4 regions of the Delftia sp. JD2 genome follow, and region 1 is predicted to be linked to each of the others. Evidence: predicted binding sites of a transcription regulator. Region 1 holds the regulator's gene; each other region holds the start of a gene.
The links. Region 1 encodes FNR, which switches genes on or off when oxygen is low (the NO sensors DNR and NnrR bind a similar motif). Its sites were predicted from a motif close to TTGATNNNNATCAA; they were not measured.
Positions count from the first base shown of each region.

Region 2: the regulator FNR is predicted to act here: its motif matches at 700-713, upstream of ACM14_RS28915 (hemerythrin domain-containing protein).
Region 3: the regulator FNR is predicted to act here: its motif matches at 640-653, upstream of adhP (alcohol dehydrogenase AdhP).
Region 4: the regulator FNR is predicted to act here: its motif matches at 1,329-1,342, upstream of ACM14_RS08155 (diiron oxygenase).

Region 1 is NZ_LFJT01000049.1:38,961-41,159, reverse strand. It holds gene hemN (oxygen-independent coproporphyrinogen III oxidase) at 1-640, opposite strand, end outside; gene fnr (fumarate/nitrate reduction transcriptional regulator Fnr) at 803-1,522, shown strand; gene ACM14_RS22480 (hypothetical protein) at 1,604-1,891, opposite strand; gene ACM14_RS22475 (FixH family protein) at 2,071-2,199, opposite strand, start outside.
Region 2 is NZ_LFJT01000095.1:2,917-5,115, reverse strand. It holds gene ACM14_RS28920 (hypothetical protein) at 1-527, shown strand, start outside; gene ACM14_RS28915 (hemerythrin domain-containing protein) at 774-1,274, shown strand; gene ACM14_RS28910 (MarC family protein) at 1,328-1,975, opposite strand; gene ACM14_RS28905 (dienelactone hydrolase family protein) at 2,165-2,199, shown strand, end outside.
Region 3 is NZ_LFJT01000018.1:60,523-62,721, reverse strand. It holds gene rimO (30S ribosomal protein S12 methylthiotransferase RimO) at 1-565, shown strand, start outside; gene adhP (alcohol dehydrogenase AdhP) at 716-1,744, shown strand; gene ACM14_RS12175 (MATE family efflux transporter) at 1,809-2,199, opposite strand, start outside.
Region 4 is NZ_LFJT01000010.1:99,307-101,505, forward strand. It holds gene ACM14_RS08150 (2Fe-2S iron-sulfur cluster-binding protein) at 1-342, opposite strand, end outside; gene ACM14_RS08155 (diiron oxygenase) at 339-1,301, opposite strand; gene ACM14_RS08160 (serine hydroxymethyltransferase) at 1,795-2,199, shown strand, end outside.

The DNA.
Region 1 (2,199 bases):
TCAGGTCCACGTTGATGGAGGCAAAGCCCAGCTGCCGCGCGGCCGCCACCAGCTCGAACACCTGCTCTGCCGGCTGCACGCGGTGCACGGCGATCTGCACCTGCTCGTCGAAGTCCTGCACACCGAAGCTCAGGCGGTTGAAGCCCAGCTCCTTGAGCACGGCCAGGCGCTCGACGCTGACGGTGCGCGGATCGACCTCGATGGAGTACTCGCCACCCGGCTCCAGCTTGAAATGCTCGCGCAACAGGCCCATCAGCGTGCGCAGCTCGTCGTCGGAGAAGAAGGTGGGCGTGCCGCCGCCCAGGTGCAGCTGGCTGACGGTCTGGCCCTTGCCGCAATGGGCCGTGTGCAAGGCCATCTCGCGCGCCAGGTAGTCCAGGTAGACGGCGGCGCGATCGTGGTGGCGCGTCACGATCTTGTTGCAGGCGCAGTAGTAGCAAAGCGACTCGCAAAAGGGCACGTGCACATACAGCGACAAAGGCATGGCACGCGCTGCGGTACTCGATTTGCGTTGTTGCAGCGCCAGGATATAGTCCTCTGCACCAAAGGCCTCGACAAAGCGGTCGGCGGTAGGGAACGAGGTGTATCGGGGCCCCGGTACGTCAAAGCGACGCAGCAGCTCTGGGGTGACAGCGGTCATGGGTTTTTTCCTCTAATACCTCGACTGTGCCGCAGCACATCGGTCATGTCCTTGACTCACATCAAGAGTTGTTTGAGGGACTGCTGCGACAATTTGATCCAACTCATCGCAATCCACGAGGTCACCGCCGGCACGCTGTGTGCCGCTGATGTTTATCACTCCATGAACCTTCAGACCATCAAAGCCTCCTGCTCCAACTGCAACCTGCGCGAACTGTGCATGCCCATGGGCCTGGATGCCGAGCAGATGCAGCGCATCGACGACATCGTGGCCACGCGCCGCAAGGTCAAGCGCGGAGGCCTGCTGTTTCGCAACGGCGAGACATTCACCTCGCTGTACGCCATCCGCACCGGCTTCTTCAAGACCTGCGTGGCCACCGAGGACGGACGCGACCAGGTCACAGGCTTTCAGATGGCCGGCGAGATCATCGGCCTGGACGGCATCGTCAACGACCACCACACCTGCGATGCCGTCGCACTGGAAGACGCCGAAGTCTGCGTCATGCCCTTCGACAAGCTGGAAGACCTGTCGCGCGAGGTCACGGCCCTGCAAAACCATGTGCACAAGGTCATGAGCCGCGAGATCGTGCGCGAGCACGGCGTGATGCTGCTGCTGGGCAGCATGCGCGCCGAGGAGCGCCTGGCCGCCTTCGTGCTCAACCTGGTGCAGCGCCTGCATGCGCGGGGCTTTTCCAAGTCGGAACTGGTGCTGCGCATGACGCGCGAGGAAATCGGCAGCTACCTGGGCCTGAAGCTGGAGACGGTGAGCCGCACCTTCTCCAAGTTCGCGGACGACAACATCATCGAGGTGCGCCAGCGCCATCTGCGCATCCTGGACACGGAGGCGCTCAAGCGCATCGTCAACAGCCAGCAGTGCCAGTGAGGCTGCAGGGGCGGCAAGCATTCATCCGCCAATGAACAAGGCCCGCGACAGCGGGCCTTGTTCATTGCGGCGGGCTCTCGCTCAGTCCCGCCCCAGCCCCTGCATGGCCAGATCCGGGTCGGGCTCGGAGACCACGCCGTCATTGAGATCGCGGGCCGAGCGGCCCAGCATGGTGGTCATCAGGCTGGAGAGCATGGTCACGCCCCAGAAGGCGAAGAAGGCCAGCGTGTAGATGCCCTGGCGCGACCAGCCCAGGTCGCCGAGCCAATGCAGCTCCAGCGGGTCCACAAAGGCAAAAACCAGCATCTCCATCACGGCGGCTGCCAGAAAGGCAGGCCAGGCAATCCACATCCAGCGTTGGGCCAACATCAGCGATCTCCTTGTGCTGTCGAGGGGTCGCCTTCATTGTGCGCCGCGCCAACGCATGGCGCCAAGCCCCGCAGCGCCCTGCACGCCTGTAGGAAACCCTCACCCGTCGCGCATGCCGGAGATGCGATCCGCCATGCAAAAAGGCCACGACTGCGGCCTGTTGCAGGAGTGCACGGCGATCAGCGGTCCGTGGGGTGATCGTGCGCGGGCGTGGCCGCATGGTTGCGGCCGGTGACGGCGGGCGCCATGCTCTTGGGCACTTCGCGCACGCCATCGGCACGCTCGTTGATCGTGATGCCGTTGCGGTA
Region 2 (2,199 bases), on a different contig from region 1:
CCGGCGCCATGGCCATGACCAATGCGGAGCACACGGCCGCCAAGAACCAGATCGAGGCCGATTACAAGGCTGCCAAGGAACAGTGCAAGCCGCTCAAGGACAACGCCAAGGACGTCTGCGAGAAGCAGGCCAAGGGCCAGGAAAACGTGGCCAAGGCCGAACTGGAATCGCGCCGCAATCCTTCGCCCAAGAACAGCGAAAAGGCACTCAAGGCCAAGGCTGATGCGGACTACGACATCGCCAAGGAAAAGTGCGATGACCTCAAGGGCGACGCCAAGGATGTCTGCGTGAAGGATGCCAAGGCCGCCCACGTGCACGCCGTGGAAGCCGCCAAGGTGAACAAGGCCCAGGCCGAGCCCGCGTCCAACTCCGCAGCCAAGGCTGCCAACGTGGCCGAAACCCGCAAGGACGCTGCCGAGGAAACCCGCGAAGCCGACTACAAGGCTGCCAAGGCCCGTTGCGACACCATGAGCGGCGCTGCCAAGGACACCTGCGTGGCTGATGCCAAGCGGAAGTTTGGACAGTAAGCTCCCCCTGAGCGGCTGACGCCGCTTCCCCCTCTCGACTCGCTACGCGAGGGAGGGGGACGACGCCCTCGCCGCGAGGCGGCGCTTGCTTGGCGTCCCTGATGTTGGGGCGCGCCAGTTTTATCCGCCTTGACCAAGCCCCGCTCGCGGGGCTTTGCTGTTTTCGGGTTGGCTGATGTGGGTCAAACGGGTTGGGCGGTGCTGTTCCTAAGCTGCAGGCTTTCACGATGAAGGCAGGAGAAGCATATGGCCGTGCTGGAATGGAGCGGAGCGCTGGCATTGGAGTTGCCGGCCATGGACGAGGTGCATCAGGAGTTCGTCCTGCTGCTGGCCGAGGTGGAGGCGGCCGATGATGCGCAGCTGTGCGCGCGCTGGGATGAGCTGATCGCGCATACACAGGTGCATTTCGACCAGGAAGACCGCTGGATGCAGTCCACGCGCTTCACCAGCACCAACTGCCACAGCCTGCAGCACAAGGTGGTGCTGCAGGTGATGCGCGAGGGGGCGAGCAAGGCGGCGGCCGGTGATCTGGCCGTGATCCGCAGCATGGCGGGCGAGCTGGCGGCCTGGTTCGTGCACCATGCGCAGACCATGGATGCGGCGCTGGCCCTTCATCTGCGCAGTGCGGGCTTCGATCCCGCCACGGGCTCCCTGGCGCACCCTGAGGCCTTGCCCGAGCAGCCCATCACGGGCTGCGGCGGTGCCTGCGACGGCAGCGCCGACCGCGCGCGGGCCGTGCCGGCCTGATCCGGCCTGCGCCGATCTGAACCGGCAGAAAGGCCACCAGTCAGCCAGCCCGTTCAGGGCACGATCGCGGGCGAGGCCAGGATGGGGAAGATCTTCACCAGCCCGCCTGCCATCACCTCCACGGCCAGGGCCGCGAGGATCAGGCCCATGAGCCGCGTCATCACGTTGATGCCGGTCTTGCCCAGCACGCGGGCGATCGGGTCGGCCAGCGAAAAGCAGACCATCACCACCAGCGCCACCACCACGCCATAGCCCACCAGGGCCAGGTGCTGCCAGATGGTGCGTGCCTGGTCGGCGTAGATCACCACGGTGGACATGGAGGCCGGCCCCGTCAGCAGCGGAATCGTCAGCGGCACCACGGCAATGCTGTTGCCCATGGCAGCCTTTTCCGCGCCAGCGACCAGCGTGGGCGCGTTGGGCCGTTCCTCGGCCGGGCGGGCGTTGAGCATGTTCATCGCGCTGATCAGCAGCAGCAGGCCACCGCCCACCTGAAAGCTCTGCAGCGAGATGTTGAAGAAGTCCAGCACCTGCAGCCCGATGATGGCGCAGGCCGCGATCACGCAGAACGAGGCCAGCGCCGCCGTGCGAATGGTCTGCTGGCGCTGCTGGGCGCTGAATCCCTCGGTGTAGTGGATGAAGAAGGGGACGATGGCCAGCGGGTTGATGATGGCCACCAGCGTGATCAGCGGTTTGAGGTCCATCGCATTCCCTGTAGGTTGCCGCCGCCCACCTGTGCCCGGCGCTTGCCGGTACGCACGACTTTTCGTTCCATCGAATGTCTCCTGTGAAAGAATTGCCGCACGGGCCGGCCCGCCGCCATTACAGCATTGCGGGGCGCGTCCGCCCACCGGGAAATCACAACAGGTTCTCAGACAGAAAGGAACGCGGACATGGGCAGTTTTGTGCAGTTGACTTCGTTGGATGG
Region 3 (2,199 bases), on a different contig from region 1:
CGTGCCCTTCCAGCACAGCCATCCCGATGTCTTGAAGCGCATGAAGCGCCCCGCCAACGGCGAGAGGAACCTGGAGCGCCTGCAGCGCTGGCGCGAAATCTGCCCGGATCTGGTGATCCGCTCCACCTTCATCGCGGGCTTCCCCGGCGAGACCGAGCAGGAGTTCGAGCACCTGCTGCAGTTCCTGCGCGAGGCGCAGATCGACCGCGCGGGCTGCTTTGCCTACAGCCCGGTCGAAGGCGCTGCCGCCAACGAGATTCCCGGCATGCTGCCCCTGGAAGTGCGTGAGGAGCGCCGCGCGCGCTTCATGGCCGTGGCCGAAGAGGTTTCCACTGCGCGCCTGCAAAAGCGCGTGGGCCAGACCATGCAGGTGCTGGTGGACAAGTCCGTGGGCCTGGGCAAGAAGGGTGGCGTGGGCCGCAGCTATGCCGATGCGCCCGAGATCGATGGCCTGGTGCACCTGCTGCCGCCCGAGAAGGCCAGCAAGACCTACAAGGTGGGCGACTTCGTGAAGGCGCGCATCGTGGGCACGCAGGGCCATGATCTGGTGGGCCAGCCCGTGTAAGGCCTGCATTCGCATCCCTGAAAAGCGGGCAAGGTTTTCCTTGCCCGCTTTTTTTGTCCTTGATGGTCCAAGGCCTGATTTTGATCAAGGCGTTCAGGTCGCTTCGCTGAAATGCTGTACCTACTTTGACGCAAAGAAAGGATGGCGCGAATGAACAGGACCATGAAGGCCGCCGTGGTGCGGGAGTTTGGCAAGCCGCTCACCATCGAGGAAGTCCCGGTGCCCAGGCCCGATCCCGGCCATGTGCTGGTGAAGATCGAGGCCTGCGGCGTCTGCCATACCGACCTGCACGCGGCGCAGGGCGACTGGCCCGTCAAGCCCAATCCGCCCTTCATTCCCGGCCACGAAGGCGTGGGCTACGTGGCCGCCGTGGGCGCGGGCGTCACCCACGTGAAGGAGGGCGACCGCGTGGGCATTCCCTGGCTGTACACGGCCTGCGGCCATTGCGAGCATTGCCTGGGCGGCTGGGAGACGCTGTGCGAGCAGCAAAAGAACACCGGCTACTCCGTCAACGGCGGCTTTGCGCAGTACGCGCTCGCCGATGCCAATTTCGTGGGCCTGCTGCCCGGCAGCGTGGACCTGATCGAGATCGCACCCGTGCTGTGCGCGGGCGTCACCGTCTACAAGGGCCTGAAGGTCACGGACACCAAGCCCGGCAACTGGGTGGTGATCTCGGGCATCGGCGGCCTGGGCCACATGGCCGTGCAGTACGCCAAGGCCATGGGCCTGAACGTGGCGGCGGTGGATGTGGATGACGACAAGCTGGCGCTGGCCAGGCGCCTGGGCGCACAGGTCACGGTCAACGCCATGACCACGGACCCTGTGGCCTACCTGAAAAAGGAGATTGGCGGCGCACACGGCGCCCTGGTGACGGCGGTATCGCCCAAGGCCTTCGAGCAGGCGCTGGGCATGGTGCGGCGCGGCGGCACGGTATCGCTCAACGGCCTGCCGCCCGGCAGCTTTCCGCTGCCCATCTTCAACATGGTGCTCAGCGGCGTGACGGTGCGCGGCTCCATCGTGGGCACGCGGCTGGACCTGCAGGAGTCGCTGGACTTCGCAGCCATGGGCAAGGTCAAGGCCACCGTGTCCACCGACCGGCTGGAGAACATCAACGACATCTTCGCGCGCATGCATGAAGGCAAGATCGAAGGGCGCGTGGTGCTGGACCTGAACGCCTGACGCTTTGCCCACCCCCCAAAAAAACAGGCTTCCCTCGGGAAGCCTGTTTTGCATGGCGCACGCCTTACACCATGCGGCGGATCGGGCGCTTCTTCCAGACCAGCTTGTAGTAGGCGGTCTGCAGGCACAGCGTCAGGGTGTAGGACAGCGGAAGCGCCATCCAGATCCCCATCAGCCCGAAGCCGCGGCTCAGCCACCAGGCCATGGGCAGCTCCAGCACGGCGAGCACCGTGATGGTGATGGCCGTGGGAATGACCACATCGCCGCTGGCACGCATGATGGACGACAGGGCAATGAAGCAGCCCAGCAGCAGGCCGCTCCACAGCACGATGTACAGCAGCTCGATGGCCAGCACCAGCACCTGCTCGTCGGTGATGAACATGCCCAGCAGCGGCCGTGCGAACAGGCTGCCGATCAGGGCCAGGGCGGCGCCCAATGCCAGGTTCATGCGGATG
Region 4 (2,199 bases), on a different contig from region 1:
ACCGGCCACGTGGCCGAGCGGCAGCGTGGAGCCTGCGCGCAGCACCGCATGCATGTGGTCGGAGACGCTGCCCCGGCCCGAGCTTTTGACGGCAATGTCGAACTGGCCGGCGCCGTCGTGCTCGCTGCAGGGCTCGTATCGGGTGATGGAGTACAGCCGCTGCTGCACGGCGCCATTGGCGTCGGCATGCTCGATGGCCACATGCCGGCCGGGCCGCAAGCCGCCGAGGAACTGCGCCGAGGTGCCCTGCACGCGCAGGGTGTAGACCATGACGCCGCCCGCCTCTGCCCGTGCCGCCGCGCAGCGCGCCAGCGCGCTGCCTGCCTGGAGGGCGGCGCTCATGCCTGCATCTCCTCGAGGACCGAGGACACCAGCGCCACGCTGCCGCCCAGGTTGCGGCCCGCCAGGCCGATGCGGTCGATCAGGCTTTGCACCGAGTCGGTGTAGACACCGATCTCGTTGCTGTCGCCCACGTCGTGCAGGATGTCGCGCGCATGCGGCATGCCGACCATGGTGAAGACGGTGGACCAGGCGCCCAGTTCGTTGTTGGCGAACATCTGCACGGTCTTGAGGATGATGGAGCGCAGGTAGCTGCGCTCGCGGTTGCTCAGGCCCTGGACGATGTCGGTGGCCACCGAGCTGAAGACGCTGGAGTGGCTCCATTCGTCCACGGCGTGGGTGCGCGTGACCTCGTGGCAGATGGGCTGGATGGAGCGGTCCTCGGCCATGGTCTTGAGGTAGTCGGTGATCAGGGTCTCGCTGGCGCAGGCAATGGCGAAGCGCGCCAGGCGGCGCTCCCATTCCGCGCCGCACTGCGCCAGCACGCCGTTGCGCCAGCCTACGAGGTTGAAGTCCGCGTAGTCCAGCGGCGCCAGGCCGCGCATCTCGTAGATGTAGTTGCAGGCCATGATGGACATGCGGGTGTGCAGGGCCTCGTCCAGCAGGGCCTGGGACATGACGTCCTGCAGCAGCGCACGGTTGGCGCTGGGCGGCGGGGTCTTGATGATGTCCTCGCAGGCCGGCGTGACCACGTTGCACTCGATGTAGATGGTCTTGAGGTTGTAGATGCCCCAGGCGTAGGACAGGCATTGGTCGCGCAGGTGCTGTGGCGCCTCCACCCATGCCTGGTGATCGCGAAACGGCAGCAGCGAGGCGGTGAAGTCCTGCCGGGCGGGGTCGAACGCCAAGCCGCAGTAATCAGGCAGGTCCTGATTCACGGCCGCTCTTGACTTCCAGAGCAGGGACAGCTTTTTGAGCGCATCGCGCACGGCGTCATCTGTCCGAGAGATATCGAGATTCATTTTTCAACTCCGTGTGATTGAACTTGATTGATCTGAGTCAAATCGCCTATTCCCTCCCCCGCTTTCTCCATCTGCCGCAATCACCAATGGCGCTGCAAATAGCGCTTCAAATGTCGCTGCAGATGGCAGATACGTTGTCATGGATTTCTTCACTCTGTCATATTCCACCTTGAATCAATCTCCCCGGCTGCAGATTGCGAATAATTCGTGGCGGTATTGGATCTCATGACTTTCAACGTCTGGCGGCGAATTCTATGGAGAGAGCATGGATTCAAACAGACCTATTTTCGACAATGAACCAGACCGCTTTTTCAACGGTTTACATTGGCATGCCACCTTAATTGGTCTGCTCACCCGCTGAAACATGGTCGGAATCAAGGCCGCTGCACTTTGTAGACTGCCCATTACCGATGCGCCCTGGTTTCCAAATCCTTCCATAAACCGGACGCTGCCGATTCCTGTGCTTCAGCGCCTCCAAGACAGCCAATGCGACATGGACGATTTATCGCTTCCCAAAATCAATTCACTGGATCTTCAACAGGCAGACAGCGAGGCCTGGGATGCCATCGCGGCCGAGCGGATTCGCCAGTCACGCTCGATTGAATTGATTGCCTCTGAAAACTTCGTGAGCCGCGCGGTGATGGAGGCGCAGGGCTCGGTGCTGACCAACAAATACGCCGAGGGCTACCCGGGCGTGCGCTACTACGGCGGCTGCGCCAATGCCGATGCCGTGGAGAACCTGGCCATTGCGCGTGCCAAGGCGCTGTTCGGCTGCGCGCACGCCAACGTGCAGCCGCACTCGGGCAGCCAGGCCAACCAGGGCGTGTACCTGGCGTTCCTGGAGCCCGGCGACAAGATCATGGGGCTGGACCTGCGCTCGGGCGGGCACCTGACGCAC